DNA from 4 places in the Enterococcus gilvus ATCC BAA-350 genome. Region 2 is predicted to be linked to each of the others. Evidence: predicted binding sites of a transcription regulator. Region 2 holds the regulator's gene; each other region holds the start of a gene.
The links. Region 2 encodes NrdR, which represses ribonucleotide reductase genes. Its sites were predicted from a motif close to ACACNATATATNGTGT; they were not measured.

Region 1 (7,764 bases), 770 kb from region 2:
TCTAAAATCAATTGAATCCGATCCAATGGTGTGTTGGATTCGATCGGAATATAGGCGTGTCCGCTTTTGGCAGCCCCTAAGAAGCTGGCGATCATTTCCACTTCCAATTCGCCGAATACGACGATGGGTGTTTTCGCTGCGGTTTGCTTTGCTAAATAATGTGCTAAGTTATCCGACCATTGTTTTAAGGTACGGTAACTGAATTGTTCTGTTTCAGATTGATAAGCGATCGCCTCTGGTGTTTCATTTGCCCAGCGATCGATTGCTGTAATGATGTTTCCCATGATTATCCCCCCGTTCGGTTCAAGCACGAACTTTGATTAAAATTCGTTGTAGATAAAATTACCGCCTTGGATGCTCTTATAATGGTATAAGTAGATCAATATCAAAAGGACGGCAAAATAGAAAATCGTCTTTCCAATAAAACTTAACCAGTAACGAGTGGCGGGTCGCTTAAAAAACTCCTTCATCCAATCGCCCTCTCTTAATTTCTTTCATTGATTAGTATTATAGTTCTGATTAAAAAAACCGCCACCGATTATGCTTACATATACCGCTTTCAAACGAACAGTTTTGTCACATGCTTGACAGCTTCCTTATTTGACGCTCCATCAACTTTTTTTCTTTCCAGTTTTTTTTGACCGATGGCCTGCCATTTCGGATCAAACCGCGCCTTTTGAACCATTAATCGGAGAAAAAGCGGACAAAAAAAGAGACCAAAAGATTCCCTTTGATCTCTTTCTTTCTATTCTTAGAGCAATTTTTTCTGGTAAACGCAGGTGGTCCAATAAAACAAGGCATACACGATCAACATCAATCCGCAAAAAAGATACACGAACCAATAGTCGGCATTCTGTGCAATGTGAGAAAGGACAGTGATGGCAAGTATGCTATGGATCAATGCCAAAATAGCCGGTATGAAAAAGACGACCCGATTTTCCCGCTTCATCTCTTGATAGATAGTCTCCATCGGTATGCCCATTTGACGCAGCAATCCGTATTTTTTCCGTTTTTGCTTAAACTCCGACAACTGCCGCAGACTCACCATGCTGGCGGTCGTGATAATAAAGGTCGCCGTCACAAAGGTCACTACAAACAGCACCAACCCCATACTGCTGCGCGTCGATCGGTAAATTTCTTGATACGAGGTGTACTCGGAACGGTAAATCGTTGTGTCCTCTTTTCTGCCACCTTCGCCTGCAGAAATGTCCCCCACGATCTGCTTGTTCTCCCATTTCAAGTCATAATGTATCGGAAAATCCCAATCACCCTTCAATTTTTTTCGGACCAATTGATTTAGTTCATTTTCCTTTGCATTCCTGACATCAATGACCTCAAGAGAATAGCCATGACCCGCTGTAGCATTAAATATTTTATCGGAAACGACAATTAAACTGGTCCCATAACGCAAATTCGTGTCCCCGAAAAAGTTGGGGTACGTCCCCTGGACCGTCAGCTCTTTGTCCTTCAAATAAATGATTTTGCTGTAATTTGTGTAGTCATTCAAATAGCGCTGATACGAGCTCAAAACGACCGTAGACTTCGGTGTCTTCAACTGGATATCCTTCAGCGTCGGGTTGGTCCGTTGGAAGGCACGGTAATCCGAAATAGACACCATGTCCATAACCTCCGGCTGCGAATTGACGCCTTCACCAGAGATCTCCACACTTTGCTTTGCCGGAACAGCTTTAAAATTCAATGTCTGGTGTTCATAAGGAGCCACCTTTTGCAGCTCTGGCGCGAAGGAGGCATAGCTTTCCTGGGTGACGGTCAACGAGGCCGGAGCGATCTCATTCACCAAGCGCATCTGTATCGAGACCATCGCCGCCATCCCGCCTAGAATCAGCAGGGCCATCCCAAGAGCCACCGTGATCGAGCCGAAGAAACGCCACTCGCTGAATAAGCGCAATTGCCATTCACTTCTCGACAGCATCCCCAAGTTTTTGTTCAATCGCTTCGGCCGATAGGAATTGTACCAACGCAGCGAATACGCAAAAAACAAATAGCTGCCTACCACGCACAGGACAAAAATCAGCCCCATCAGCAATAAATTGCCTTCGATCAAGCCAAAACGACCGCTCATTCTGCGAGCAAAACGGATATACATCACAGCCATTCCCCAACCACTTAGTAAAAACAGAATCCCGATCGCACCAAGAATTTTCTGTCCTATCCTCAACTTCATGGCTTGGATTTTCCGCAAGCGAATCTTCATCAAATGGGAAAATTTGTAGCCTGAAACAAGCCACAATATCTGAAACGAGACCGCCCCTAAGATGAACAAGACGACGAGCCCTGTGGTGAGGATCGCATCTGATGAAAAGAAGAAATGGACCTGCAAGGGCAAATCCATCGCCTTGACTAAAATCATACTAAAGAGCTTAGACAGCAGCACCCCTAACCCGATCCCGATAACGAAAGAAAAGATCCCGATAAAGAAAATCTCTAAGATGAACCAAAGACAAATTTGATAATAATTGAGACCATATAAATGAAAGATACTAATGTCCTTTCGACGATTTTCAATAAAAAAGCGGTTGGTATTCGCCATAAAGAACAATAAGATGACGACTACAGCAAAGCTGCCGAAGCCCAGCATCGCTACTAGCTGCGTATTCTTTCCAGCGCTGCGAATCAGCGGCTGTTCATACGTCATGGCAGTAAAAGAATAATAGACCATTACCGCGAAAATCAGACTAAAGAAAAAAATCAAATAATTCCCCAGTTGTTTTTTAAACCCGCGCCAAATGAGACTAATCAGCATTGGCCTTCCCACCTCCGCCGATCGTAGCCTGCATATCGATCACTTTCTCAAAAAAGTCTTTACGGGAAGACCGGCGAACGATCTCCGAAAAGAAACGGCCATCTTTGATAAACAAGACGCGGTTGCAATAGCTGGCTGTGTAGGGATCATGTGTCACCATCAAGATCGTCGTATCTTCATGGATATTGACCTCGTCCAAATAATTCAAAAATTCTGTAGCAGACTTTGAGTCCAGCGATCCCGTCGGCTCATCCGCAAACAAGACCAACGGCCGGCTGATCAACGCCCGAGCTGCCGCCGTCCGCTGCTGTTGACCAATCGAGATTTCTTCCGGGTACCGTGTCAGAATGTCTGAGATCTTCAGGATTCTCGTCAGCCGTATCACCCGTTCCTCGATTTCTTCATAAGAAAGCTTACTGACCGTCAACGGCAAAATAATATTGTCCTTCACGGTCAGACTATCGATCAAATTAAAATCCTGGAAAATAAACCCCAAATTCTCTCGACGAAAGTCCGTTAATCGGCTTTCCCGCATCTGCGTGATATCTGCGCCAGCGATTCTGACAGAACCCATCGTCGGCAAAGAGATCGTGGAAAGAATGTTCATCAGCGTCGTCTTGCCTGCGCCGCTGGGCCCCATGATCCCTACAAATTCACCTTTTCCAACAGAAAAATTCAAATCATTCAACACCGTTACTTTATTGCTGCGTGTGCCAAAGCTTTTGCTTAAATGCTGCACATCGATCATTTTACCCATTTGCTTTCTCCTAACTAGGATTCTCTCGTCCTTTAAGAATAGGCGGACTTTTTTCACCGCCTGCTCTGGTGCTGCCGGTGAAAAAAGTCCCTCGACAGCCGCTCGCAAATCCTTTGGTGATTCTTCTATTTTTAATATCTAAATTTTTTTCTTTATGGTATCATATTTAGGTCAGTTTCTTATGTGAAACGACCTTCAATAATCTTACAATTTTTACATGTTTATGGAAAAATATTTTCCAGTTATTTTATAGTAATCAGAAGCTTGACCTTATCAGCTTTCATTTATCTTTCAGTAAAGTGACACACTATATATAGTGTGCCGCTCTTTTTTTTACAAAATTTACCCCTATATATCGTTGCATCGTCATTAAAAATACTATATGATTGATAATGAAGTTTAAAGGAAACGGAGTTGTTTATAATGATGGAAATCCACTCAAAAGATTCATTGCTCAACGAATATCAACCATCGCTGAAAAATATTAAGGTCGTAAAACGTGATGGTCGTCACACGTCTTTTGATGACCAAAAAATTTACGATGCCTTGATCAAAGCGGAAACGAAAATCAAAGGATCCGTCGACCCCTTAGCACACGAACGTATTCAGTCAATCGTTGAACGGGTAGATGCAGAAATTTCAGAACGGTTTAACAGCGACATTAAAATCTATGAGATCCAAAATATCGTGGAGCATACATTATTAGAGCACAACGAATATGCATTAGCAGAAGAATATATCAATTACCGGACACGCCGCGACTTCCAGCGCAGCAAAGCGACGGACATCAACTTTACGATCGGAAAATTGATCAACAAGGATCAAACCGTCGTGAATGAAAATGCGAATAAGGATAGTGATGTCTTTAACACACAACGTGATTTGACTGCTGGGATCGTCGGCAAATCCATCGGTTTGAAGATGCTGCCGCCTCACGTAGCCAATGCCCATCAAAAGGGTGACATTCATTACCATGACTTGGACTACCATCCTTATACACCGATGACCAACTGCTGTTTGATCGACTTCAAAGGCATGTTGAACAACGGCTTCAAGATCGGGAATGCGGAAGTTGAAAGTCCAAAATCGATCCAAACAGCGACTGCCCAAATCTCGCAGATCATCGCCAATGTGGCATCGAGCCAATACGGCGGCTGCTCCGCAGACCGTACAGACGAGCTGTTAGCTCCTTTTGCGCGCCTAAATTACGCAAAACACTTGAAAGACGCGGAAGAATGGATCGATGATCCTGAAAAACAAAAAGCCTTTGCGAAACAAAAAACGCAAAAAGACATTTACGATGCGATGCAAAGTTTGGAATATGAAATCAATACGTTGTTTACATCAAACGGACAAACCCCCTTCACTTCTTTAGGCTTCGGTCTTGGAACGGATTGGTTTGAACGTGAGATCCAAAAAGCGATCTTGCAAATCCGGATCGAAGGTCTAGGCAGTGAAAAACGGACAGCGATCTTCCCTAAATTGATCTTTACTCTGCGCCGCGGGACAAATCTTGAACCAACAGATCCAAACTACGACATCAAAGAATTGGCATTGGAATGTGCTACGAAACGTATGTATCCAGATATCTTGAACTACGACAAGCTGATCGAATTGACTGGCAGCTTCAAAGTACCAATGGGCTGCCGTTCCTTCCTACAAGGCTGGAAAAATGACCAAGGGGAAGAAATCAATGCGGGACGGATGAATCTTGGCGTTGTGACATTGAACTTGCCGCGAATCGCGCTAGAATCTGGCGGCAGCAAAGAAAAATTCTGGTCATTACTAGAAGAACGCCTGCAAATCGCGAAAGACGCGTTAGTCTTCCGAATTGATCGTTGTAAAGAAGCAACGCCGGCAAACGCACCGATCCTTTATCAATACGGCGCTTTCGGTAAACGCTTGAAACGTACCGATGCTGTAAATGAATTGTTCAAAAATAAACGCGCAACCATTTCGCTAGGCTATATCGGTCTTTACGAAGTAGCCAGCGTCTTTTACGGCGGCGAATGGGAAGGCGACCCAGAAGCAAAAGCCTTCACTTTGAATATCATGAAAGATTTGAAGGAACACGCAGATGCTTGGGGCAACGAATACGGCTACCACTTCAGCGTGTACTCAACGCCAAGTGAAAGCTTGACTGACCGCTTCTGCCGTTTAGATACCGAACGCTTCGGAATTGTTGAAAATATCACGGACAAAGACTACTACACAAACAGTTTCCATTACGATGTTCGGAAAAATCCGACACCCTTCGAGAAGCTGGACTTTGAAAAAGAGTATCCTAAATACTGTTCTGGTGGTTTCATCCATTACTGTGAATACCCGGTTCTCCAGCAAAATCCTAAATCACTGGAAGCTGTTTGGGATTATGGGTACGACCGCATCGCCTACTTAGGAACGAACACACCGATCGATCACTGCTACGAATGCGGCTTCGAAGGCGACTTCAAACCAACCAAACGTGGTTTTGAATGTCCGCAATGCGGCAATCACGATCCAAAATCCTGTGATGTGGTAAAACGGACCTGCGGTTACCTGGGGAATCCTCAAGCACGTCCAATGGTTCATGGCCGTCACGAAGAGATCGCTTCTCGCGTGAAACATATGAAATAAAAAAGACGCGCAAACCCTCGTTTGCACCGTCTAAAAGGAATAACTGTTGACAGGGACGGCGCTCTTTGCCGCTCCCTGTTTTAGTTGAAAGGGGAAAAAACATGCGTAATCCCAAACCAAAAGAATGGCTCGCAAGTGAGTTGAGCCAACTGTATATTGCTGACTACAAGGCCTACAACTTCGTCGATGGTGAAGGCGTTCGAAATAGTTTATACGTCAGCGGCTGTCCCTTCGCCTGTGAAGGCTGCTTCAATGCGGCGGCGCAAAACTTTCATTATGGCAAACCCTTTACTCAAGAAATCGAAGACCAATTGATCGCCGACACCGCCCACGATTATGTCCAAGGCATCACCCTGCTAGGCGGCGAGCCCTTCCTAAACACGCAAGTCTGCCTAAAAGTGATCGATCGGATGCACGCTGAATTTGGCGACACCAAAGATATCTGGTCTTGGAGCGGGTATACGTTTGAAGAATTGCTGCTGGACAGTGAAGACAAATTAGAGATGCTGAGCAAGATCGATATTTTGGTCGATGGCCGTTTCGATCTTTCAAAGAAAAATTTGATGCTGCAATTTCGCGGCAGCTCTAACCAGCGGATCATTGACGTGAAAAAATCATTGGCTCAAGGCCGCGTCGTGATCTGGGAAAAGCTTCATGATTCAGAAAAAGCATTTGAACAAATTAAAAAGAGCGAACTAATCTGATCGCTCTTCCCACAATGGCAAAACAATATTTTCAAAAGCAATGGGATCTAGATTGGTCAAGGTAATACCGACTAATCGGATTCCTTTTTCTATTCCGCCGATCTCCTCCCAAATCAAACTCGCTTGAGAAAACAATTCTTCTTTTTTATCTATGTAATAAGGCAGCGTCACGCGCCGTGTCACGGTCGTATAATCTGTATAGCGAATCTTCAGTACCACTGTTTTTCCGTGGCGCTGTACGCGCCGCAGGGATTCTTCCACCTTCTCCGCCAACTGACGCAGTTGACTTAAGACTTCATCCTCCGTGGATAGCGGACGACCATAGGTATGCTCTTTTCCCACGGATTTTCGCTCACGGGTAATGTGAACTGGCGAATCATGGATTCCACGCACCTTCCGATACAAGGAATAGCCCATCTTCCCAAATTCTTGGATCAGAAACATCTCACTCTTTTCGTAGAGGTCTCCACCTGTAAAGATTCCCAACTCATTCATTTTAGGAACAGTCTTTTTCCCGACCCCGTGAAATTTTTCGATCGGCAATCGCTTCAGAAAAACCACAGACTCTTCAGGTGAAATAACGGTCATGCCCTTTGGTTTCTGATAATCAGAAGCCAGCTTCGCTAAAAATTTATTGTAGCTGACTCCTGCCGAACAAGTCAGTTGCAGCTCCTGCAAGATATCCTGCTGGAGCAAACGCGCGATTTTGATGGCCGAGCGGATGTCCATTTTATTTTCTGTGACATCCAGATATGCCTCATCGATCGAGACAGGCTCAATAATATCCGTGTAACGGTGGAAAATTTCCCGTACCTGATGCGAGACAGCCCGATACTTTTCATGATCGCCTGGCTTAAAAATAGCCTGTGGGCATAATTCGAAGGCCTTCTGCGCACTCATGGCTGAGTGGATACCGTAGATTC
Region 2 (7,764 bases):
ATCATCAAAATTGGCGCACGCTTCACTTCATTCAATTTAGGGCCCACTTTATCGTTTGAAATTGCTTGTTTCATTTCTCCAGCAAAGGTTGGAAAATGTAACAGCGTGGTTTCGAATCCTTTGACAGCCAGTTCATGGGCCACGGCTCCTAACAAGTAGGTTTTCCCTACACCAAATGTCCCCACTAAATACAACGCTTTATGAAACGACTTAGGGCTGCCCTCATACTGATTTATAAAATCTAAGGAAGCCTCCAGCGCTTCGCTTCGTCCTGAAGTGACTTCAAAAGTACGGATAGAGGCTTTACGAATATCTTTAGGCATATCCAAAGAATTCACTCGATTACGGATTTCCTCCTCGCGCTTCAAACGCAACAACTCATCGGTAGGTACATAAGTAACGTCAATAAAATGAAAATTCAAGCTTAATTGCGGTTCGTAGCCTGGTGCGATCATGGTTGGATCAGAGGCCAAGAATTTTTTCTTTTCTTGAACAAACTCGTAAAGCTTTGCAAAAGATTTTTCAATGTCCTCTTGCGTTAATTTTTCTTTGTGTTCTTCAATAAATTGACGAACATCCGGATCAGCCAAAACTTCTTCCATCATTTGACGGTAACGGCCATCAACTCCGCGGCTTCTAATGATGCGATTCAATTCTTTTCCTACATCTTCCATCAATCGTCACCTTCTTTACTCAAATATTCTGCTAATTTACGGTTCAATTCCGCTTCTTTTTCTGGCGTCAATTTTGTTTCTTTTGGCGGTTGCTTGATATGTTCCGGCAATGCCTCTTTACGACCCGCTCCACGCTTTTGGTAATTTGAACGCGAGGGTTGAGTCTTACGAACCAATTTTTGATTGTTCTGTCGGACATGCGCGATTGCTGCTTCCGGCGTTGTGATTTTCTTTTGCGCCCAATCGTTGGCGATCGCATTTAAATAATTCGCATTGATTACAGCTTGATTTTGGATCACTAAAATATAATTGATGATGATATTGATGACGCTCTTAGGGAGTAAATTTCTACCGATCAATTCCTCTAGCAATCGAACTTCCGTATTTGTTTCAAATCCGCCTTTTTCTCTTTTTATCGCTCTTAAGAAAGTGACCGGCGCGATTTTTTTGCTTTGTGTAATAATTTCTAACTCTTGCGGTGAAAAAGTCCCCGTTGTCTCTTTATTTTCAGTAACAGCTTCCGGTGAAGCAGTAGGAATAATCGGCCGCTTCTCTTTATTGATCAATTGTCGCAAATAAGTAAAATTAACGCCTGTCTTCTCACCCGCCGCAGCTTTGGCAACATATTCTGCAAGGTCCAGTTCCCCCAAACCATAAAGAGTCTGGAAGGTCTGTAATTTTTCACGTTCATCAACAGATAAAATAAGATTGAATCGTTTCAATTGTTGGCTAAACAATGACCAATCAAAGTCTCTGGAATCTGAAAAATCATCCTGTGTTTTTTCCAGCAGCTCACTCTGGCTGTCAAAGATTTTCTCATCAAAACGGTAAACATCGCGAAAACGCTTCGTGACATTTTTAGCAGTGGTTGTGTCAAAATCCTTTGGCTTGAAACGCTCCACCAACCGTTCATACCGTCGCGTACCAATTTTTTCTAATAATAAATAACCCATTAATGGATCTTGGAAAAATTTAACTGGGTACATCGGGGTCCTTAAATGATACAGCAGACTCAATCCTATCTCATCATCCGTTTGCTGGTACGTGTCTAACAGACCTATTCCTTCAAGCTGTTCTCGTGCCTTGATCAAATTCATCAGTCCAGTATCGACAGCAGCCAGCAAGTCTGTATGCATCAAACTAGGACTTTTTCCTTCGATGGTAATGTCACTTGCTAAGGTTAAATAGAGACTTAATGCGGCGCTGCCAATGATCGGCTGATACAAATAAAGCAACGCCTCTTGCTTACTTTGATCAAGCTGTGGCTCTCCAAAGACCGTGTAAAAGGTGCTGGGTTTTAGTTCTTCTGCCACTAAAAAGCCTCCTACTCTTCATCCGTTGATTTCGCTTTATCAACGATCTCCTGTAATTCCTTCAAGAACACAGACATATCTTTAAATTGTCGATATACACTTGCAAAACGTATATACGCAATTTCATCCACTTCCATCAAATCTTCCATGACAAATTCGCCAACCTGACTCGTTGGAACTTCATTTTCTCCCATGCTGCGGACCCGATTTTCCACGTGATCAACGATTTGTTCCATTTGTTCCATCGCGACTGGGCGTTTTTCCGCCGAACGGATCAATCCGCGTAAAATTTTATCACGGCTGAACTCTTCACGATCCCCGTTTCGCTTAACAACTAATAAAGGAGCTGCTTCGATCCGCTCAAAGGTTGTAAACCGAAACCCACAGCTTTCGCACTCTCTTCTACGGCGAATCGCTCGTCCGTCATCAGTTTGTCGACTATCGATCACTCGAGAATTATTATGATTACATCTTGGACAACGCATTGCTTCACCCACACTTTCTTACGTTTAGTTAAATTCACTGATTTTGTGAAATATATTTTGTTATATAGAACAATTTTTTAAAAACAACGATTCGCTGTGACATTAAATTTATTTGTTTATATAACATGAGTTTACCATAACCAGCGTGCTAAAAAAAGCGTCGTACTGCTACGACGCCGAATTCTTTAAGAAACAAATTTATTTTTTTTTAGCCAATCAAGGACTTGCCGCTGCGTTGTTTCTTTCGAGGAACAATTATCAATGACCACATCTGCTCGTTTTCTCTTTTCTTCTAAAGAAAGCTGACTGTTGATTCGTTCCAAGGCTTCTTTTTCTGAAAAATCATTTCTCATCATCAACCGTTGCAATTGTATTTCTGGAGTGACATACACTACCGCGACCTGATCCATCATCGCTTCATACTTTCCTTCATATAATAAAGGAATGTCCACGATCACAAGGGGGCTTACGCGCTTAGCCTCTTCTGTTTGTTTCGTAATTTCCTTCCGAATAAAGGAATCTAATGTTCGATTCAACAGGTTTCTCTGCTCTTCATCTTGAAAAACAATCGTTCCTAATCTTTTTCGATCTAGCGCGCCATTTTCTTTGATGATTTCCGAGCCGAAAACTTTTTTTAGAGCATGAAGTCCTTCCGTATCCGGTTCAACCACTTCTCTAGCAACAATATCCCCGTCGACAACAGGGAATCCTTGCTCTTTAAAAAGAGTTACCACCGTCGATTTTCCACTAGCGATTCCTCCAGTAATGCCTAAAACAAAGCTCATCTTTACACCTTCTTCAATTTTTGACAATGTGGGCAGAGATGCGTTCCTCTCTGAGCAACTTTGATCTTTATAATTGGTGTGCCGCAACGAGAGCAAGGCATCCCCGTTTGTCCATAGACATGCAGCTCTTGTTGGAAATGACCTGCTTCTCCCAGCGCATTCAAATACGTCCGAATAGTGGTGCCGCCTGCTTCTTTGGCTTTTCCAATCACTTCAATGCTGGCTTCTCGTAAACGACGAACAGATTGCGCACTTAATGTATTAGCAGGCTGCTCTGGATGAATCTTTGCCAGCCATAACACTTCATCCACGTAAATATTCCCTAAACCTGCCACCACTTTTTGATTTAATAATAATGGCTTGATCATGGTTGAGGATTTTTTTAACTGCTGTTTAAAAAGCGCTAGATCGAAGTCTTCATCTGTCGGCTCCGGTCCCAATTGGGCCAAACCTTTGTACTCCTTGGCTGTCCCTTTTTTTAGCAGCGCCATTCGGCCAAATTTTCGAACGTCATGATAGACCAGTTCTGACCCATCTGAAAAAATAAAGCGTACATGGCTGTGCTTATCTAATGGCGTCGGCTGTTTAAAGTATTCATATTTGCCTTCCATTCTTAAATGGGAAACCATTTCATAATGAGTAAACTGAAAAATTAAATACTTCCCCCGACGTTCGACAGTTTCAATGGACTCCCCGATCAACTGCTGCTGGAAAATTTCTACTTCTGGGAATTCAACGATTCTTGGCCAATAAACATCGACCTTTGCGATCGTCTTTCCTTTGACTAAAGAAACTAGCCCCTTCCTTACTGTTTCAACTTCTGGCAATTCTGGCATATCTATCATCCTAACTCTATTCTTTTATTCGATTTTATGAACTTGCTTGAGCCAGGTACGCCCTTCACATCTCTGGATATATTAACAGTGAAGCGGTACGTATCTTTATCTCGCAAAAAAGGCGCAAGTTCGTATTAACGGTACCATTTTTCTAAAAAAGCGAAAAATAATTTGTTTTCTCTAGAAAGAACAGGCAATCATTCTTATTCTAACATGCCCGCAGCAATTTAAATGAAGTAAAAAAGCTGGAATTTCTTCCAGCTTTTCACTATTTTGCTTCATACCATGTTTTGCCCCAATTGCTGTCCGTCAAAAGCGGCACATCTAATTGGACAGTATTTTCCATCACTTCTTTTACGAGTGCGTCTAACTGTTCTAATTCACTCTCAGGGACTTCAAATACCAATTCATCGTGCACTTGCAACAGCATCGTTGCTTGCAATTTTTCTTCTTTCAAACGTTTTGCCATTTCGATCATTGCCAACTTCAAAATATCTGCAGCACTTCCTTGGATCGGTGTGTTGATCGCCGTTCGCTCAGCGAAGGACCTAAGATTGAAGTTGCGGGCATTAATGTCTGGTAAATACCGTCGGCGATTGTATAAGGTAGCCGCATAGCCTTTATCTTTTGCTTCTCGAACACTTTCTTCCATGTACCGTTTTACATCTGGATAATTTTCGAAATACGTATCGATATATTCTTGAGCTGCTTTTCTGGTGATTCCTAAATTTTGTGACAAGCCGTAATCAGAGATCCCATAAACGATACCGAAGTTCACTGCTTTTGCATTGCGGCGCATATTCGGTGTTACCTCATCTTCAGAAACATTGAAGACACGCATCGCGGTACTCGTGTGAATATCCATTCCGTCACGGAAGGCTTGCTTCAAATGTTCATCTCCAGAAATATGTGCCAAAACGCGTAACTCGATCTGAGAGTAGTCAGAAGAATAAATCAACCAGTTTTCATCTCGCGGCACAAACGCTTGACGAATTTTTCTTCCTTCTTCTAAACGGATCGGGATATTTTGTAAGTTCGGATCAACTGAACTCAATCGTCCCGTTTGCGTTAATGTCTGAATATAACGAGTATGGATCTTGTTGTCGCTTTGAATCACTTTCAAAAGACCCTCTACATAAGTTGATTGAATCTTAGCAATCTGACGATAGTTTAAAATATGCTCCACAATTGGCGCTTGCTCCCGTAATTGTTCCAACACATCGACTGCTGTGGAATAACCGGTCTTTGTTTTTTTGATTACTGGCAGATTCATTTTTTCGAACAAAATAACGCCCAGCTGTTTCGGTGAATTAATATTGAATTCTTCTCCCGCATCTTGATAAATCTTTTTTTCGATCTCTTGCAAACGTTTGGAGAACTCCCCACGCATCGATTGCAACCGTTGTGCGTCAACAGTGATCCCTGTAATTTCCATTTCAGCCAAAATACGTGAAAGCGGCAGTTCCATTTGATAAAACAGATCATCCTGTTTCTTTTCTTCCAATTCTTTTTCCAATTTATCATTTAAGAAATGGATCGCTTTGATTTTCCGTGCCAAATGTCCAAAGAAGACTTCACGATCTTCAGGGAGACCTTTTTTAGCGCCTTTTCCGTATATCTGTTCGTCTGTTTGGATCTCAGTATAGCCATAATATTGAGCGACTCCTGCGATGTCATTGCTATTATCGTTGGTATCTAAAAGATACGCCGCTAGTAAAACATCAAAATTGATTCCTTCTGTTTTAGTAATGTAACGATTTAATGCAACATACGTGCGTTTTGCGTCATAAACTTTTTTACCATTTGCAGTTTCCAGCCATTTTTTAAACACATCGCTCTCAAAAAGCGCCAACTCGTCGGTCACATATATTTTTTCTTTGGTTCCCCAAGCAACACCTACAATATCCGATAGATGATAATTCTCTTCTAACATTTCTACATACAAAGCTGAATCAGCTGTGAACATCTCTTCTGTAAATTCATCAACCACTTCAAACTTTATGTCCTCTAATTCAACTTCTTCTTCTTCAACATTTAATTTGCTCAAAAAGCCTTTAAAATCCATTTCCTTGAAGAATGGGATCAACTTGTCTAAATCTTTCCCGTTGTACGCTAAATCATCAATCGAAACATCCACAGGTGCATCTAGTTTGATGGTCGCTAATTCTTTAGAAAGAAACGCCTGATCCTTGTCATTGATCAAATTTTCTTTCATTTTACTTTTCTTCAATTCGTCAATATTTTCATAAACGCCTTCAACACTACCGAACTGCTTCAACAACTTGATCGCTGTCTTTTCTCCAACCTTCGTTACACCAGGGTAATTATCGGAAGTATCTCCCGCTAAGCCCTTCATATCGATAATTTGATGAGGCGTTAATCCATCATATTTTTCAGCTACATGCTCAGGCGTGTAGGATTCGATTTCACTTACCCCTTTAACAGTGATATCTACTTTGATCTTATCCGTCGTTAACTGAGTCAAATCGCGGTCACCAGATAGGACAACTACGTCAAATCCCTCTTCGGCTGCGCGATGCGCGAGTGTGCCAATAATATCGTCCGCTTCATAATTATCGAGCTCGTAGTGCTTTACTCCTAAGCCTACTAATAATTCACGTAAATAGGGCATCTGTTCTCGGAATTCTCCCGGTGTTTTTGATCGCCCACCCTTGTAGTCAGAGTACATAGCTGTACGGAACGTCGTGTTTCCCGCATCAAAAGCTACTAGTACATGTGTCGGTTTTTCTCGATCCATTACATTTTCAAACATGTTGTTAAACGCGTAGATCGCATTCGTGTGCAACCCATTCTTATTTTTAAAACGCTCCAAAGAATTGTGTAAAGCAAAGAAGGCACGAAACGCAACACTATTGCCGTCTACTAATAATAATTTCTTTTCACTCATATACTCGACCCCTAATTTCTATTAATGTAGTTGATTTTTACAAAATAAATGCGTTTTTCAGCACATCAGTCATCATGTTCCAGCCACTTTTCTATGGCGATGATCTTCCACCCCTCATTTTAACAAAGTAATCTATGAAATGAAAAGAATGGAGCCATTTTTTCTCGGATTCTTTCTTTAATGCAAAAAAAAGAGACGATCGCTCGTCTCTTTCTATTTACTACTTCCAAAAATTCTTAAGAATGAAATGAACAGATTAATGAAATCTAAGTAAAGCTGTAGCGCCATAAAGACGGCCACACCATTTCCTGCCTCACCGTTCGTCCCTTGATAAATCTTTCGAATCATTTGATTGTCATACGCCGTGATCCCTGACATAACCACTACCATTAAAATGGAAATGAAGAAATCTACCGCACCACTACGTAATACAAACACATTTAGCAGCATGGCGATAATAATCCCGAACAGACAACTCAATGCTGCTCGTCCAACGCCCGATAAATCACGTTTAGTAAATGAACCTATCAGTGACATCACTAGGAATGTAGCAGATGCTGTAACGAATGCCTGAGTGACGGTACCAATATCATACATTGCCAAAGTAACTGCCAGCGTCAATCCATTCAACGCAGAATAAACGATAAATCCACCAATTGCTAACGTGGGATTCTTTTGTGCTTTCACACCTAAAAAGATAACTAAGGCGATCTCAGCGATCCAGATTCCCCAAAAACCTAGCGGAAAATTATTGATAAAGTGT
Region 3 (7,764 bases), 1.3 Mb from region 2:
ATGATGATTTTGGTTTTCTAAAAGATCAGACTTGCTACAAAGCTTTATTTCAAAATTTAGATCGCAGCTATTTAGAAAAAATAGAAAAAGAAATGCCTCTTGACCTGCGGGAATCATTAGAGATCAGTTATTCTTCCAACCGCTACATTGAGTTCAACCCCAAAGGTGTGAATAAAGGGATTGCGCTACAGACACTGGCGGAACACTTAGCTATTCCGATGAATGAAACCATTGCTATCGGTGATAATACCAATGATCTGGCAATGATTCGTGCAGCAGAATTAGGGATCGCTGTGGCAAATGCCGTACCCGCAGTCAAAGAAGCGGCACAGCATACTACTAACGCCAATCATGAACAAAGTGCGGTAGCTGAAGTCATCGAATCCTTTATACTTTAAGTTAAATCCTGCTTTCTTCGTTATTAACACAAAAAAAGCGAAGCGATCGATGATCGCTTCGCTTTTAACGTATTCTTCGCCATAAAATCAAAATTAACCAGATTGAGAGTGCCACACTAATCACTACAGTAACGATCCAACTCGCTTCTGAATGTGTAAAAGGAAGCGGCATATTCATCCCAAAGAACCCTGTGACAATGGTCGGGATGGTTAACAACAATGACCAAATCGTCAAAATTTTCATCGTATCATTCAAATTATTGTTTAATAGATTATTGTACGTGCCAGATAACTGATCTAAAATCTCACTAGATAATCTTGTCATTTCTACCGCTTGTCTTGCCTCGATCAAAGCATCATCTAACTCTTCTTTTTCCTTATCAGTGAAGCTAGAAAAAATCGCCTGCGCCTTCACTTGTTCTAGCAGCACCGCATTCTGCTTAGTCGCGGTCACCAGATAAACCAATCCTATCTCCAAATCAGAAAGTGCCAACAGATTTTTGTTGGTGGTCTTTTCTCGAAGCTTTTTATTCAACTGAATTCTCTGACTATCCACTTCTTCCACTAATGGAAAATAATAATCGGAAATCAAAAATAGCGTGTGGAAGAGTAAGCTCGCAGTGCTTTGATTGGGTTCATTCGACAATAAGTTCTCGATGATATTTTCAACATACGCAGTTCGTTCATTCACAAAAGAAAAAAAGTATTGATCCTTTAAAATAAATGCCATGGGACTAGTCTCATAATGATTGTCCTTTTTCAAGAGGTTCGGCACATTAAAAATTAACAAAAAGGCCTTTTCCAACGGGTCATACTCTACCCGCGCGCGTTCATTATCATCCAAGGCATACGTCAGCATTTCATCACTGATCGCATAATCAGCTCGTAATTTTTTTATTTCATGCGCTTGGGTACTATCTACGCGGACCCATGAATACATCCCCTGATTGAACGTCTTTTTTATATCCATTAGAAACCTCCTTACTCCTAAACAACCTTACTTTAGTATAACAAAAAATATCTTATTGTATTCATTTCAAGTCGTTCATTTATCGCAGTGTTCAGTATGTACTTATTATTTACGAAATCTCTCTTTTAGTTTTGATTAAATCAAAACTAAAAAAGCTTTACCAGAAAAAAATTGAAGTGCTCCCTGTCAAGTAGACAGCCAAAAAACAAAAATTATACTATTCAGGAATCGAGTGACTCGATTCCTGTTTTTATGCGGCTTGCCTTCTGAATTCGTTTGGTGAAAGCTCATTTAACGCTTCAGAGTAGCGATAATTATTGTAGTACCGCATATAACTACTGACAGATTTCTTTAGTTCATCAAAGCTTTGATAGCTTTCTTGATAGAATTTTTCTTCTTTAAATGTTCCCCAAAAATGTTCGATCGGTTGATTGTCCAGGCAGCGACCGACTCGAGACATACTTTTGGTGAATTTATAGTTTACTTGGAGTGCTTTGTAATCATAAGAGGTGTATTGAAACCCGCGATCACTATGAAGCAGCGGTCTGACGCCAGGATTCTTACGCATGGCTTTTTTTACAGTATCCATGACAAGTGGATTATTATTGGAATGACCGAGCTTCCAAGAAACGATCGAGTGATCATAAAGATCGATGATCGCACTCAAATAAGCCTTTCGGCCATTGCCGTATCTCAATTCAGTAATATCCGTACACCATTTTTGATTGGGCTTTTCAGCGATAAATTTGCGGTTTAACCTGTTTTCTGCAACGTTAGCTTCCGTTGCTTTTACATAGGTCGGACGCTTTTTCTTGATCACTGCTTTAATCCCAAGTACTTTCATTAGGCGGTAATAACGTTTCTTAGAATAGTTTTTCTTGAATGTTCGATTCAGTTGAATACGAATTTGCCGATACCCGATAGCGCCTTTTTTACTGTCATATTTCTTCTGGATCTCTTTTGCCAGTTTTCTGTTTTCAAGTTCTTTTTTTGAGGGTTTCCACTTCAACCATTTATAGTAAGAAGAGCGTGCGATCCCAGCCAATTGACAGAGATTCGTGATTGAATAGTGCTTCTCTTCATGCAGTTCTGAAATCGTTTGATAGAGTTCCACGTTTCTTACGAACGTGAGGACCGGTTTCGCCGTTGAATCTCTTGTAACTTTTTTGCGAAGTCGTTCTCCATTTCTAAATGCTTGTTTCGTGCTTCCAGTTCTTTTACTCTTAATTTCAACCGCTCTTCTTCGGTTAAGAACTCGCTTGATTTGTTTCGTCCACGATTGTCTTTTAGTGCTTCTTCTCCGTGTTGCTGGTATTTCTTTACCCAAGAGTACACTTGTTGGTAAGAGACATCATATTTTTCGATCGCCTGTGCGTAGTTCAGTTCATTAGCGATTGTATATTGAGCGATCTCGATACGCTCTTGATAGGTGGTTTTACGTCCTTTTTTCATGGTTTTGGGTACACTGCCTTTACTTGTTGATTTTAGTGTTTCCCCATTAGTATAGCGTGAAACCCATCTTCTTAACACAGAGGTCGAAGAAATTTGAAAAAACGTCGTTGCTCGATAGAGAGACATTTCTTCATTTATGACAGCCAAAACAGCCTCCTGCTTTTGTCCACTATCGTACTGATTCCACGTTGTTGCTTCTTTTAGTCCCTCGATTCCGTCATCATTATATTTACGAATCCAATTGTTTATCGTCGTCCAAGAAAGGGAATGCTTCTTAGCGACACTGTTCACACTACGACGTTTATCCATCACTTCTGAAATAATTTGAAATTTTTCTTCTGGAGAATAAATACTTCTCTTTGACATACAAAAACTCCCTATAAAGTAGACTTGGATTTTTGTTTTTTCCTTGTCTACTTTATAGGGAGCGTATCAAATCTGGCAAAGCTTTTTTAACTTATTAATCTACGGAAACTCCTTGAACCTCTAAAATTTTTTCATCAATCAAACGAATCACTTCGTCCCGAGCAACTGCATCGTCAACAAAATTCAAGCGATCTCCATCAATTTGGATTTTAGGGCTTTCGTTATATTCTTCATACCATTGGTCATAACGACTATTCAATTCTTTATAGTAATCATACAAAGTTGGATCAAATTCCAATTGTTCATATTCCCGTCCACGCTTTTGGATACGTTCCATCATCGTTTCAAAAGAAACACGAATGTGAACTAACAGATCGGGATGCTTCTTATGTGCAGCATATGGTAGTTCCTGCATCATGTTAGCCAACAATTCATCATAGACCTTTACTTCTGTCTCTGTTGCTCGACCAAGATCGGCATTCAGATGGAACAATAAGGAATCCTCATAAATGGAACGATCCAACACATTATTGTCATCTTGCATCGCCTTTTTGATGCTATCAAAACGCTTATTCAAAAAATAAATCTGCAATAAAAAGGCATATTGTTCTGGATCCGCGTAAAACAACGGCAATACCTCATTATCTTCAATTGATTCATAAAAAGCTTGACTGCCTAAATGTTCTGACAACATCGCCGTCAAACTTGATTTCCCTGCTCCAATAGTTCCTGCTAATACGATCACGCTCATAAACCCCCAGCTCATTTCATACAAAATATAGTGCGTATTTTTCAACTTATCTAATATACCCCCAATATCTTGTGTCGTCAAACAAAATAACCAAAAAAATCTGATCACTTTTTCTTCTAAAGAATGTTTAAAAAAGCGTTGATTTTCAAAAACTTTTCAACGCTTTCGTTTACTTGTCCGCTGACTCTGAGTAAAATGGAAAGAGACAAAAAACAGACACCTACTGATAAGTAAAGATTCTTACAGTATTTTCTTCCAAAAGATAAAAAGAAAACAAATTGTTTTTGCTATAAGAACGATTCAATTAAAATGAATATTGAAGAGAAATAAATTATTTTCTAATATCTACTTACTCTAAAACGAAACAGGGGTTTTTTTATGAAATCGATTGGCTCGGGTTATGCCAGCGGAAAAATCATATTAATGGGAGAACATTCGGTTGTCTATGGAGAGCCAGCCATCGCTTTTCCGTTTTCCGGGACAGGCATCCAAGCAACCATCCAAGCGAATGACTTGGAATCATGGATTGAATCTAGTTTCTTCCACGGGCCGCTTTCTAAAGCTCCCAATACAATGCGTAATGTAACGGTGTTACTTTGGTACTTGGTAAAACATTTCAAGATTCCAGAACCGTTCTATTTAAAAATCGACAGCTCTATTCCAGCAGAACGCGGAATGGGGTCTAGCGCAGCGGTTGCCGTTGCGATCACTCGCGCCGTTTTTGATTGGATGGAGGAAGCTGCAACTCAAGAAAAAGTGTTGCATTTCGTAAATCAGGCAGAAGCGGTTGCTCATGGGAACCCTAGCGGTATTGATGCGACAACCATCAGCGGTACTGAACCCATTCTTTATCAAAAAGGCATTGGATTTCGGCCTTTTCAACTAAATATGGATGCTTTTTTAGTCGTTGCGGATACTGGTGTAAAGGGTCAAACACGCAAAGCAGTCAAGGACATCGCAAAATTGATGGAAATGCGTCCTTACGAAACGAATAAACAAATGCGGTCATTAGGGAAACTGACTGCTCAGGCGCAACAGGCGATCTTAAAAAATCGACCACAGATTCTAGGGGATTGTATGAATCAAGCGCAAGGACTATTACGTTTGTTGGGAACTAGCAATTCCCACTTAGATCATTTGATTCAAACGGCTTTAGAAAACCAAGCATTAGGTGCTAAATTAACTGGCGGCGGACGCGGCGGCTGTATGATTGCTTTAGCCGAAAATGAAACTAGCGGACGTCGGCTGCAACGTATTCTGTTGGATGCAGGCGCCCGAAATACATGGATCGAAGGGTTAGGTGTGTACGCACATGTATAGTGGTAAAGCTCGAGCTTATACGAATATCGCCTTGATCAAATATTGGGGCAAAGAAAATCAGGAATTGATTATTCCGATGAATAATAGCTTGTCATTAACACTGGACGCTTTTTATACAGAAACGGAAGTTACGTTTTCTAAAGAACTAAAAGAAGACCAATTTTATTTAGACAACCAATGGCAAGATTCGAAAGCGACCTTAAAAGTGAGTCGCTTTCTTGATTTCGTGCGTTCAAAAACAGATTCCTCCCTACGTGCAGTCGTCAAAAGTAAGAATTTTGTGCCAACTGCGGCAGGATTAGCTTCTTCTGCGAGCGGCTTGGCCGCTTTGGCTGGCGCTGCGAGTGATGCCCTGAATCTAAATTTGACTCCCGAAGAGCTGTCTCGTTTGGCTCGCCGCGGTTCTGGATCTGCTTGCCGTAGTATTTATGGCGGGTTTGCAGAATGGCAAAAAGGGTATTCCGACGAAACTTCTTATGCCGTTCAAATTCCAAGTTCGGATTTTGAGAACGACTTAAGTATGATTTTCGTCGTGGTTAACGACGCTCAAAAGGACATTTCTAGTCGTGACGGGATGCAGCGTACTGTGGAGACCTCCGCTTTTTATGATGGCTGGTTGCAAACTGTACCACAAGATTTAGCCAAAGCAAAAAAAGCTATAAAAGAAAAAGATTTTATCGCACTCGGTGAAGTTTCTGAGTCCAGTGCCTTAAAAATGCACGGAACAACTTTGGCAGCAACCCCGCCATTTACTTATTGGTCGGCGGAAAGTATGAAAGTCATGAACCTTGTTCGCCAGATCAGAAACGGGGGCTTACCCTGCTATTTCACAATGGATGCCGGTCCAAATGTTAAACTATTAGTAGAACGAAAAAATGAAGCGGCCCTGCTATCCGCTATGAGTGCTCATCTTGATGCCAAGCAATTAGTGGTCGCTCACGCAGGACCCGCTATCGAAATCTTATCGAAGGAGGATGCCTAAATGATCGAAGTATCCGCACCAGGAAAATTATATATTGCCGGTGAGTACGCTGTCGTAGAACCCGGACATCCCGCGATTATCGTAGCGATCGATCAATTTATTTCCGTTTCTATCGGTCCGGCAAAAAAAAGCGGAAGTATTCAATCTGCGCAATATAGCGACCTTCCTGTACGATGGACACGACGCAAAAACGAATTGGTTCTGGACATCCGAGACAATCCATTTCATTACATTTTAGCGGCGATCCATTTTACTGAAAAATTCGCTCAAGAAAAAGGGAAAAAACTCGCCTTCTTCGATTTAAAGGTGACTAGCGAATTGGATAATTCCAATGGTCGAAAATATGGGTTGGGTTCAAGTGGTGCAGTCACTGTAGCTACTGTTAAAGCGTTGAATGCTTTTTACGATTTGCAGCTTTCACAACTTGAGCTATTCAAGCTGGCTACATTGGCTCACTTAAATGTCCAAGGCAACGGTTCTTGTGGCGATATTGCCGCAAGTTGTTATGGCGGCTGGTTGGCTTTTTCCACTTTTGATCATGAATGGGTGTTAAATAAACTGGAATCCGAAAAAATGACGACATTGATCGAAAGTGACTGGCCAAATTTAAAAATAGAACCTTTAAAAGTCCCAGAGGATTTACGCTTATTGATTGGCTGGACTGGAAGTCCGGCATCCACATCTGATTTAGTGGACCAGGTCCATCAATCTCGCGACGAAAAGAAAACCTCTTATGAGAATTTTTTACGCGACAGTACAGACTGTGTGGATCAAATGATCCAAGGGTTCAAGCAAAATGACATTGCTCTGATCCAAAAAATGATTCGGAAAAATCGCCAACTATTGAATCAATTGACCAGCTTGAGCAATGTATCTATTGAAACAGAAGAATTGAAACGATTGAATGATCTCGCTGAAAAGTACGGCGGTGCAGCGAAATCTTCGGGTGCTGGCGGCGGTGACTGCGGTATCGTTATTGTTGATAAGCGTGCTGGCATTCTTCCTCTGATGAGTTCTTGGGAAAAAGCCGGTATTACGCCCCTGCCTTTACACGTCTATCACTTCACGGAGGATCGCCATGAATCGTAAAGATGAACATGTTTCCTTAGCTCGTGCATTTCACCAAAAGCCAAAAGAAAATGACTTTGATGCTGTTCGCTTGGTACATTCTTCTTTAGTCTCTGTACGACCGGAAGAAATCGATTTAAGTACAGAAATTCTTGGGCTTAAGCTTACTGCACCGTTTTATATCAATGCGATGACGGGCGGTAGTGAGAAAACAAAAAAAATCAACCATGATTTAGCAATTATCGCACGTGAAACAAACTTGATGATGGCAACAGGCTCTGTTAGTGCCGCATTGAAAGATCCAACTGTCGCAGACTCTTACACTGTCGTTCGCGAAGTCAATCCGAACGGGCTTATTTTGGGCAACATGGGTGCCGGCCGAACAAGTGAGGATGCACAAAAAATCGTGGATCTGCTGCAAGCAGATGGTATGCAGATTCATTTGAATGTACCGCAA
Region 4 (7,764 bases), on a different contig from region 2:
CATCGAAATGACCGAAAAAAAAGTGACGCTCTTTGATACCGCTTTGGTTGAAAGTGCGTACACCGCCTGTGCATTGTTGGCAGCAGATGTCGGAGAAGCCGATATAGAAACGCAACTCGCTGCTTTAAAAGTAAAATAGAAAATCGTTATTCGAGAAGAAGTCAGTGTGAACTGACTTCTTTTTTTGTTTTATCGATGTGCCTACAAAAACTGGCTGCCAAATCGGCAGCCAGTTTTCTGTTAGTTCGGTGTTTTTTCCTTGGTGATTCGTGTCGCAAAATAGACGAGTAACAGGCTGATTAGTACGATCAATGCTGCCGAGAAAAAGACGGCGTGATAGCCCGTGGTCGAAAGAGATGAATGTGCAAAAAGGGAAAAGATCATGCCGAAGAAGGTGATCATGAAGCTTTGTCCGAGTGTTCGAAAGAGCGTGATAAATCCCGATACTGCGCCAATATTGTTACCAGTCGCAGCCGCTTGTGCGGATAATACGCTGGTCGTAACCGTCGTCCCAATGCCAAAACCTGAGAAACAAGCCAAAAGGAGAAAGGCAAGATAAGGTGCGTGTTGAGGCAGTACACCTAAAACCGCAAATACCGCGATATTGACCGCCAAACAGAAAATCAATAAGCGTTCCCTACCGAAGCGCTTGCTAAGCTGGGCGGAAAAGAACGAACCGGTAATGAAGAAAATGGAGGACGGTAAAAGCGCCAATCCAGCAAAGGTTGGAGACAGGTGCATTTCCGTTTGAATCCATAAAGGCACATAAACTTGAAAGCCAATCAATACCCCGTTGATCAAAAAAGTGATCATTGTAAATAACAGAAATCCGGAAGCCTTGAACGCTTCGATGGGCAAAACAGGGTCTGCTTGCTTTCTTTCACTAAGAAGGAATGTGTACAGAAGGATGATGCCCGCGACGAAGAAAAGTCCGCCGAATCCGAGATTCGTAGTCAGTACTTGAATGCCAACGAGTACAAGAAACAGACTGACCGTTAAAAACAAATATTGTTTCAGTTCATTAAATGAGAATTTCGTTGAAGAAGATTTTTTTTCTTCCTTATAAAAGAACTGAACGATCAAGATCGTCAAAAGACCAAAAGGAATATTGATAAAGAAGACCCAATGCCAACTTAGCTGGCTGACTAAGAAGCCGCCAAGTAGCGGGGCAACCAAAGAAGCGATCCCCCAAGCCGAATTATTCAATCCCATGATCTTCCCGCGCGTCTCAAAATCGAACAAATCACCAATCAAGGCAAAGGTGATGGGCATAATGCCGCCAGCGCCGATTCCTTGGAGCACCCGAAAGAGAATCAGCAAAGAAAAGGATGTCGAAATGCCGCATAAAAAAGTTCCGACGATAAACAAGAAAAGTCCGAATAGAAAAACTCGTTTCTTCCCATATTGATCAGCCAGTCGGCTTAAAATCGGTGTTGCTAAGGCACTAGAAAATAGATAACTCGAGAATAATAAAGAAATAGGAACATCGCCAGCGAAGCTTTTCGAGATCGCGTTCGCCGCCGTCACGACGATGGTGGATTCGATCGCTGTCATAAAGGTCGCAATATAGATCGCCAGTAACATCCATCCTTTTTTTGTGTTGCCCATGAAAAGACCTCCTTAATAAGTCACGCATACAAGCCAATGGATTGACAAAAAAGTCAAATGGATTTATTATATGCTTGCGCACGCAATTATAAATCGCGCAGACGAGAGTTGTCAACTAAAAAGGAGGGGTTTTATGGAGCAGAAAACAGAAAGTAACTTGAAATGGTTAGGAAAATTATCGAGAGATTATCATAAAGAGCTTGATCTAGAGCTGGCCCCGTTGCGGTTGAACGCTACAAACTATTACTTTATCATGAAGATCCACGATCACGGAGGATTGCCTCAAGAGAAGTTGATCACACTGACAGGACTTAACGGAAGCAATGTGACGAGAACCACACAGAAATTAATCGATCTAGGATTTGTATTAAAAGAAAAAAACGACCATGATCGGAGAGGCTTTCTACTGGAATTAACCGAAGAAGGAAATGCGGTATATGCTGAAATCATCGAAAGCGTTGCGCGTGCTCAATCCAAGTTTCTCTCCTTGTTAACCTCAGCAGAGCAGGAAACATTTGAAAAACTATTAGGAAAATTAGCTGAGTCAGAATGAAAGGGCGATAACCATGCAAATCAAACACCATTTATCAGAACAATTAACAACCATGCCAAAGGACTATGAATTAGTCAATGAAGCGGTTGAGAGTAGAAATAAAAAAACAGTCACCATTGATCGCTACCAAAAAGACGGCGTGTATACCTATAACGGAGAAAGAATCATTGAAGTCATCGAGAACGGTGTTCTTGTAAGCTTCAAGGATTATTCCCACGTACCCGATGGAAAATTACTATCCAATGAACGGGCGATGGATCTGGCGGAGGAAGTCTTCCATAAAACCAACCGCTCATATGCCAGAGGACTATCCTTCATCCGAAATGAAAATCAACGACGTTCTTTTATTGACGAGAACGGAGTAGAACAAACTTTCCCTGTGCAATGGATCAAGTTTGCACACAGAAACGGCAGCTACAACTGGGTAACCCTCGGCGGCGGCGGTGCAGTGGTAGAAATGGAAATCGATTCACGATGGGATTATTTCCGCGGTCGTCGCAAAACGGAAATGTGGGACAACGATGATTGGGTTCTAGCAAGAGAAGGAAAAGGCCCGCAATTGCCAAGTCCGAGTGCGTTAGCGTAAAGGAGAAAACGGATGGACGAGCTTCAATATGAAAGAGACATTGAACTTCTGGGCACTCTTCGGAATCGGCTCCGTCAATTAGAGGAGTCAGAGTATGTCACAGCCTATTACAAAGGCTACAGCTCTAGTGGGATGACGCTGGATGAAATCAAGGATGCGATGGAAGAACTCACAGAAGAAATCCGAGAATTAGAGAATCGGATGGAAGATATGGAATGGTAATGATTTTTACAGGAGACGCGAATACATGAGATTCGCGTCTTTTTTGTTTTGATAGGAAAGAAAGCACATTCAATTTCGTGTAACCGAAAACACTATATATTGTGTCTGTTTTTCTCATATCACTAAAAAGACACAAAATCTAGACTTTACTTCAAAAAAGTTTAGGAGTACTATTATCAAGGATAAAAAATAATTTTTAGTGAGAAGGGATGGATGAAACGATGCTATTGATCGCTGGTACGATTGGTGCGGGAAAAAGCAGTCTGACAGATATGTTGTCGCAGGAGATGAACTCGAAGCCATTTTACGAGAATGTGGATGACAACGAAGTGCTGCCATTGTTTTACTCGAATCCAGAAAAATATACGTTTCTGCTTCAAATATTCTTTTTAAATAAACGCTTTTTAGCAATGAAGGACGCATTGCAGCAAGCGGACAATGTTTTGGATCGCTCGATTTACGAAGACAGTCTGTTATTTCATTTGAATGCGGATCTTGGTCGGGTGAGTGCTGACGAGGTTCTCCAGTACGACAATTTGATGGAGACGATGTTGAAGGAATTGGAGCATGCAGCACCGAAAAAACGACCTGATTTACTGGTGCATATCAAGGTTTCTTTTGATGTGATGCTGGATCGGATCGAAAAAAGAGGGCGTGAGTACGAGCAAGTAGCCACGAATCCAGAGCTCTTGGCGTATTATCGAATGGTAAATGAGCGTTACCAAGAATGGTACGACAACTTCGATATTTGTCCAAAAATCCAAATTGATGGGGATCGCTATGATTTTGTCGCTGATCCGCAAGCGGCGGAGATCGTGATCAAACAAATCAAGGAAGAAACCGAAAAACTGAATCTGCAAGAGCCCCAGAGCTCCCGCTATTCTTCAAGAAGAAGTATTGAAAAAGGTATTTTTTAGTATTTCTTTTTAAATGAACCAAAAAGAACGACCGTTTTCTAGAAGGAGCCAATCATGTTAAACTATTTCAAATTTCTACTTCACCAATTAAAAGGATGGCCGCAACAAAACTATTATCTCTTTTTCTTTAGCTTAGGCTGTCAGGTCATGACACTCGTCAATCAACCGATGAACGCACTTACAGTAATCACCTTTATCGGAACGACATTAGGCGTGTTATGTATTTTGTCCATCAACGCCGCAAAATCAGTCAACGGTGTTTTAGGAATTATTTCAGCCATTTGTTTTATTTACGTCGGATACTCCGCAAAAAATTATTTGAGCATCGGCGAACAAATCGCGTATATGATCACTTTAGATATTCCCGTTTTATTAAGTAAAGAATGGAATCATAACATGGCATCGAAAATTCGTAAATTTACTGGAAAGACATGGGTCCTCGCGATCATCAGCACGATCCTGATGTATTTCGTTTCGGGTTATTTGATCCAGCGCTTTACGGATGATCCGCGTCCTTGGATCGACGCGATCGCCTTTTCAATCAGTTTGAGCGCCGGAATCATTAGTTTCCTACGCTACAACAATCAATATTACTGGTGGCTGGCTTCAGGTCTTGCCCAGATGGTCCTTTGGTATATCTCATTCAGACATGGATCAGCCAGTTTGGCGATGTTCGTCAACAGTTCCGTCTACTTGATCAATGACGTCTTAGCCTTTACCGTTTCTCCTTGGTACAATAAAAAAGAACGGGAACGGATGCAGCAGATGGAAGAAGAATACTACCATTTGAGTCATTAATTAATCGAGCGCCTAACAATGCCTAGCTGTTGTTAGGCGTTTTTTTCTGCCAAAAACCATTCAAAATGTTTAAAGAAGTTTTGCTAGATGAATTTATTATGAACAATAAGAACATTCTTTGATTATTCTGTGATTTATGAGATTTGCCTTTGAAAATCAGTTATTGTAAAAGTATCGAGCATGAACGAAGGAGGGCGCGTATGCGTTATTTGTATCAACAGCTTTTAGCATTTTGGCTGATTATTATTTTGACGATCGTTTTGATCGGTCTTTCTTTCACGAATATTAACCGACGCACGTTGGTGGCTCAAAATTACAATCAAATTCGAGATTATATCGATTCTGTTGAACGTAATTTGAGTCATCCAGAAGAAAATTTACCGGATACGTTCTCTAGTCCTTACAATGCACTGACCAGAGAAGAACACCTACGCTTCTATTTATATAACGCTGAGGTCATCCTTGCGAATCAAGGAATCAAGTTTGTATTGCTGGATAATAACAAATCTGTCATTTATTCTTCCACAGAGTTCAAAATTTTAGATTCCCTATTAAATAACGAAGAATGGGAAATCATTCGAACGGGAAGAAGCCTTGAGAAAACGATCAAGTACGACCTGAGAGGCGAACCGAGTCAAACGTCCTACATTTTATCAGGACGATTTGACCAAGATCAATTTTACGGGGTCTTGATCGCAGCGAAATCAGCCCGAGATTTGGAAAATAGTCAGAAGCTGATTACGGACAATCTATTGAAGGGATTTGTTATTTCATTATTGTTTGGCGGCGCTATCAGTTTTGCCCTTGCGACACGTCAGGTGAAGAAGATCAACGATTTGAAGCGGGCAGTCAACCAAATCACGAATCGAAATTTTGAGATCACGGTGGAAGAGGAAAAAGGAAAAGATGAGTTCAATGAATTAGCACATGATTTCAATAAAATGGCGGTGGCTTTGCAGGACAATGAAAAGGAAATCATTCGCCAAGAAGAGCTGCGCAAGCAATTTATGGCAAACACGTCCCACGAAATGCGCACCCCATTGACGACGATCAAAGGTCTGCTGGAGGGATTGAAATACAATGCGATCCCTGAAACGCAAAAGGATAAAGCCATTGTGCTGATGCAAAATGAGACGGATCGGCTGATTCGCTTAGTGAAGCAAAATTTGGATTATGAAACCATACGCAGCCATCAGATTACCTTAACGATGTGTTCTTTTGATGGAACGGACGTATTAAGAAACATTCTGACGCAATTTCAAGAAACGGCCGACGCTGTGAATGACCGCTTGAGCTTGCTGAATGAGCAGCCGATCGAGGTGTACGCCGACCGGGATCGTTTCATCCAGATCATGGTCAATGTGATCCAGAACGCCATCCAATTTACGGACAATGGTGAGATAAAAGTCGACCTGCGAGAAACGGATTCAACGGTTCTTGTCTCTGTGGAAGATACGGGCATCGGGATGACCGAAGAGGAACAAAAAAACATCTGGGATCGTTATTATAAGGCAGATCCCTCTAGAAAAAATACGAAGCTCGGCGAATCTGGTTTGGGACTTTCTATTGTGAAAGAATTGATTCAGCTTCATGGCGGATCGATCGATGTTTCAAGTCAGAAGGAAGTCGGGACCCTGTTTGTGATCCGATTGCCGAAAAAGACGCTGGAGAAAGACAAGCAATAGAAGTCGCTGAAAACAGCGATCAAATTCGTTAGACTGATTCCTTTGAATCGGTCTTTTTTTGTGGAAACAAGGTGAGAGAACTTTCTAGTTGACAATGTGTCTAAAAGACTTATAATTACAAAGTCGATAGATCTAAAAGACTGATGAAGGGCATCAGGAAGGGGGATAATATGTACGATTTACTACTTTTAGGTTCACTGATTACTGGCGATAAGACCGGCTACAAGCTTCAAAAAATTGTCGGATCTGCCTTGCAGCCGATGCGAAAAGTGTCCAGCGGGGTCTTGTATCCTTCACTGGAACGGCTAGAGAAAGAAGGGCTCGTCACCTCCACGGTCCATGAAGAAGGCCGAAAAATGAAATTATGGCATATCACCGCGTCGGGTGTGGACCGATTCATTGAATTGATGAAGGAAAAAATCCCTTCGGACGCGAAGCGAAATGACAGGATTCACTTCAAGCTGCGTTCGTTGGATAGCGTGTCGCTAACGGAGCAACTAGCAATATTAGAGGAATTTCAGTCATTTATTGAAAAGGATTTGGATTTTTATCAACACGCGCAAAAGGATATGACAGAGCATCAGGCGCGTTTTCCAGAAAACAAGGAACGCTTTCGTATTTTGGCCGAAGCCTATGAATTGGATATCCAATTAGCCAAAACAAAATTAACATGGATCAATAAACAGCTTGCTGATCGAAAGAATTCTGCTCAGCAGCTTGATACTTATAACTAGGGGTGCAAACAATTTATGGAAAATTCTTCAAAAAAATGGTTCTCATTAGTCGCGATGTCTTTGGGCGTCTTTATGGGACTTTTGGACGTGACGGTAGTAAACGTGGCGTTGCCAACAATGCAAAAGGCCTTCGATGCGCCATTTACACAATTACAGTGGGTGCTGAATGCCTACACATTAGTATTCGCGGTCACGTTGCTGATCGTGTCAAAAATGGGAGATATGTACGGGCGAAAGAAAGTCTTTTTGGCAAGCTTGATTTTATTCGTCATTGCTTCAGTAGTGAACGGCTTTGCACCGACTTTGCTGGTTCTAGACATCGGACGGGGAATCCAAGCCATCGGTGGAGCAGGCATGATGTCTCTGTCAATGGCGTTAGTTGCTTCAAATTTTGATGGCAAGCAACGTGGGTTAGCGTTGGGGATCTTAGGGTCGGTTATTGGACTATCTTCCGCTTCTGGGCCATTGGTGGGCGGCTTATTGGTGGATACCTTTGGTTGGGAATCGATTTTCTTTATCAATTTGCCGATCGGGATCATCGCTGTTTTAATGACGATGCGTTATGTAAATGAGACGCCAAGCTACGGAAAAGATCAGAAAATTGATTTTCTTGGGATGATTTTGTCTGCCGCAGCATTATTTAGTGCGATCTATGGCTTGA

Region 1: nrdD (anaerobic ribonucleoside-triphosphate reductase) is a predicted target of NrdR. The motif match lies at 3,826-3,841, and genes of this name have one in related genera.
Region 3: I592_RS01660 (deoxynucleoside kinase) is a predicted target of NrdR. The motif match lies at 3,997-4,012, and genes of this name have one in related genera.
Region 4: I592_RS17490 (deoxynucleoside kinase) is a predicted target of NrdR. The motif match lies at 3,059-3,074, and genes of this name have one in related genera.

Annotation. Positions count from the first base shown of each region.
Region 1 covers NZ_ASWH01000001.1:2,451,344-2,459,107, forward strand. The annotation lists gene dltA (D-alanine--poly(phosphoribitol) ligase subunit DltA) at 1-284, opposite strand, end outside; gene I592_RS12240 (teichoic acid D-Ala incorporation-associated protein DltX) at 321-470, opposite strand; gene I592_RS22170 (hypothetical protein) at 560-685, opposite strand; gene I592_RS12245 (FtsX-like permease family protein) at 752-2,764, opposite strand; gene I592_RS12250 (ABC transporter ATP-binding protein) at 2,754-3,521, opposite strand; gene nrdD (anaerobic ribonucleoside-triphosphate reductase) at 3,945-6,137, shown strand; gene nrdG (anaerobic ribonucleoside-triphosphate reductase activating protein) at 6,239-6,841, shown strand; gene dinB (DNA polymerase IV) at 6,833-7,764, opposite strand, start outside.
Region 2 covers NZ_ASWH01000001.1:1,681,093-1,688,856, forward strand. The annotation lists gene dnaI (primosomal protein DnaI) at 1-674, opposite strand, end outside; gene I592_RS08270 (DnaD domain protein) at 674-1,987, opposite strand; gene nrdR (transcriptional regulator NrdR) at 1,999-2,472, opposite strand; gene coaE (dephospho-CoA kinase) at 2,658-3,257, opposite strand; gene mutM (DNA-formamidopyrimidine glycosylase) at 3,260-4,093, opposite strand; gene polA (DNA polymerase I) at 4,362-7,001, opposite strand; gene I592_RS08295 (Bax inhibitor-1/YccA family protein) at 7,215-7,764, opposite strand, start outside.
Region 3 covers NZ_ASWH01000001.1:337,912-345,675, reverse strand. The annotation lists gene I592_RS01680 (Cof-type HAD-IIB family hydrolase) at 1-398, shown strand, start outside; gene I592_RS01675 (magnesium transporter CorA family protein) at 463-1,368, opposite strand; gene I592_RS01670 (IS3 family transposase) at 1,619-2,596, opposite strand; gene I592_RS01665 (helix-turn-helix domain-containing protein) at 2,488-3,186, opposite strand; gene I592_RS01660 (deoxynucleoside kinase) at 3,281-3,937, opposite strand; gene mvk (mevalonate kinase) at 4,316-5,257, shown strand; gene mvaD (diphosphomevalonate decarboxylase) at 5,250-6,239, shown strand; gene I592_RS01645 (phosphomevalonate kinase) at 6,240-7,328, shown strand; gene fni (type 2 isopentenyl-diphosphate Delta-isomerase) at 7,318-7,764, shown strand, end outside.
Region 4 covers NZ_ASWH01000002.1:503,674-511,437, reverse strand. The annotation lists gene dhaM (dihydroxyacetone kinase phosphoryl donor subunit DhaM) at 1-139, shown strand, start outside; gene I592_RS17510 (MFS transporter) at 241-1,608, opposite strand; gene I592_RS17505 (MarR family winged helix-turn-helix transcriptional regulator) at 1,742-2,161, shown strand; gene I592_RS17500 (hypothetical protein) at 2,175-2,747, shown strand; gene I592_RS17495 (hypothetical protein) at 2,760-2,969, shown strand; gene I592_RS17490 (deoxynucleoside kinase) at 3,179-3,886, shown strand; gene pnuC (nicotinamide riboside transporter PnuC) at 3,941-4,684, shown strand; gene I592_RS17480 (sensor histidine kinase) at 4,885-6,369, shown strand; gene I592_RS17475 (PadR family transcriptional regulator) at 6,540-7,103, shown strand; gene I592_RS17470 (MFS transporter) at 7,119-7,764, shown strand, end outside.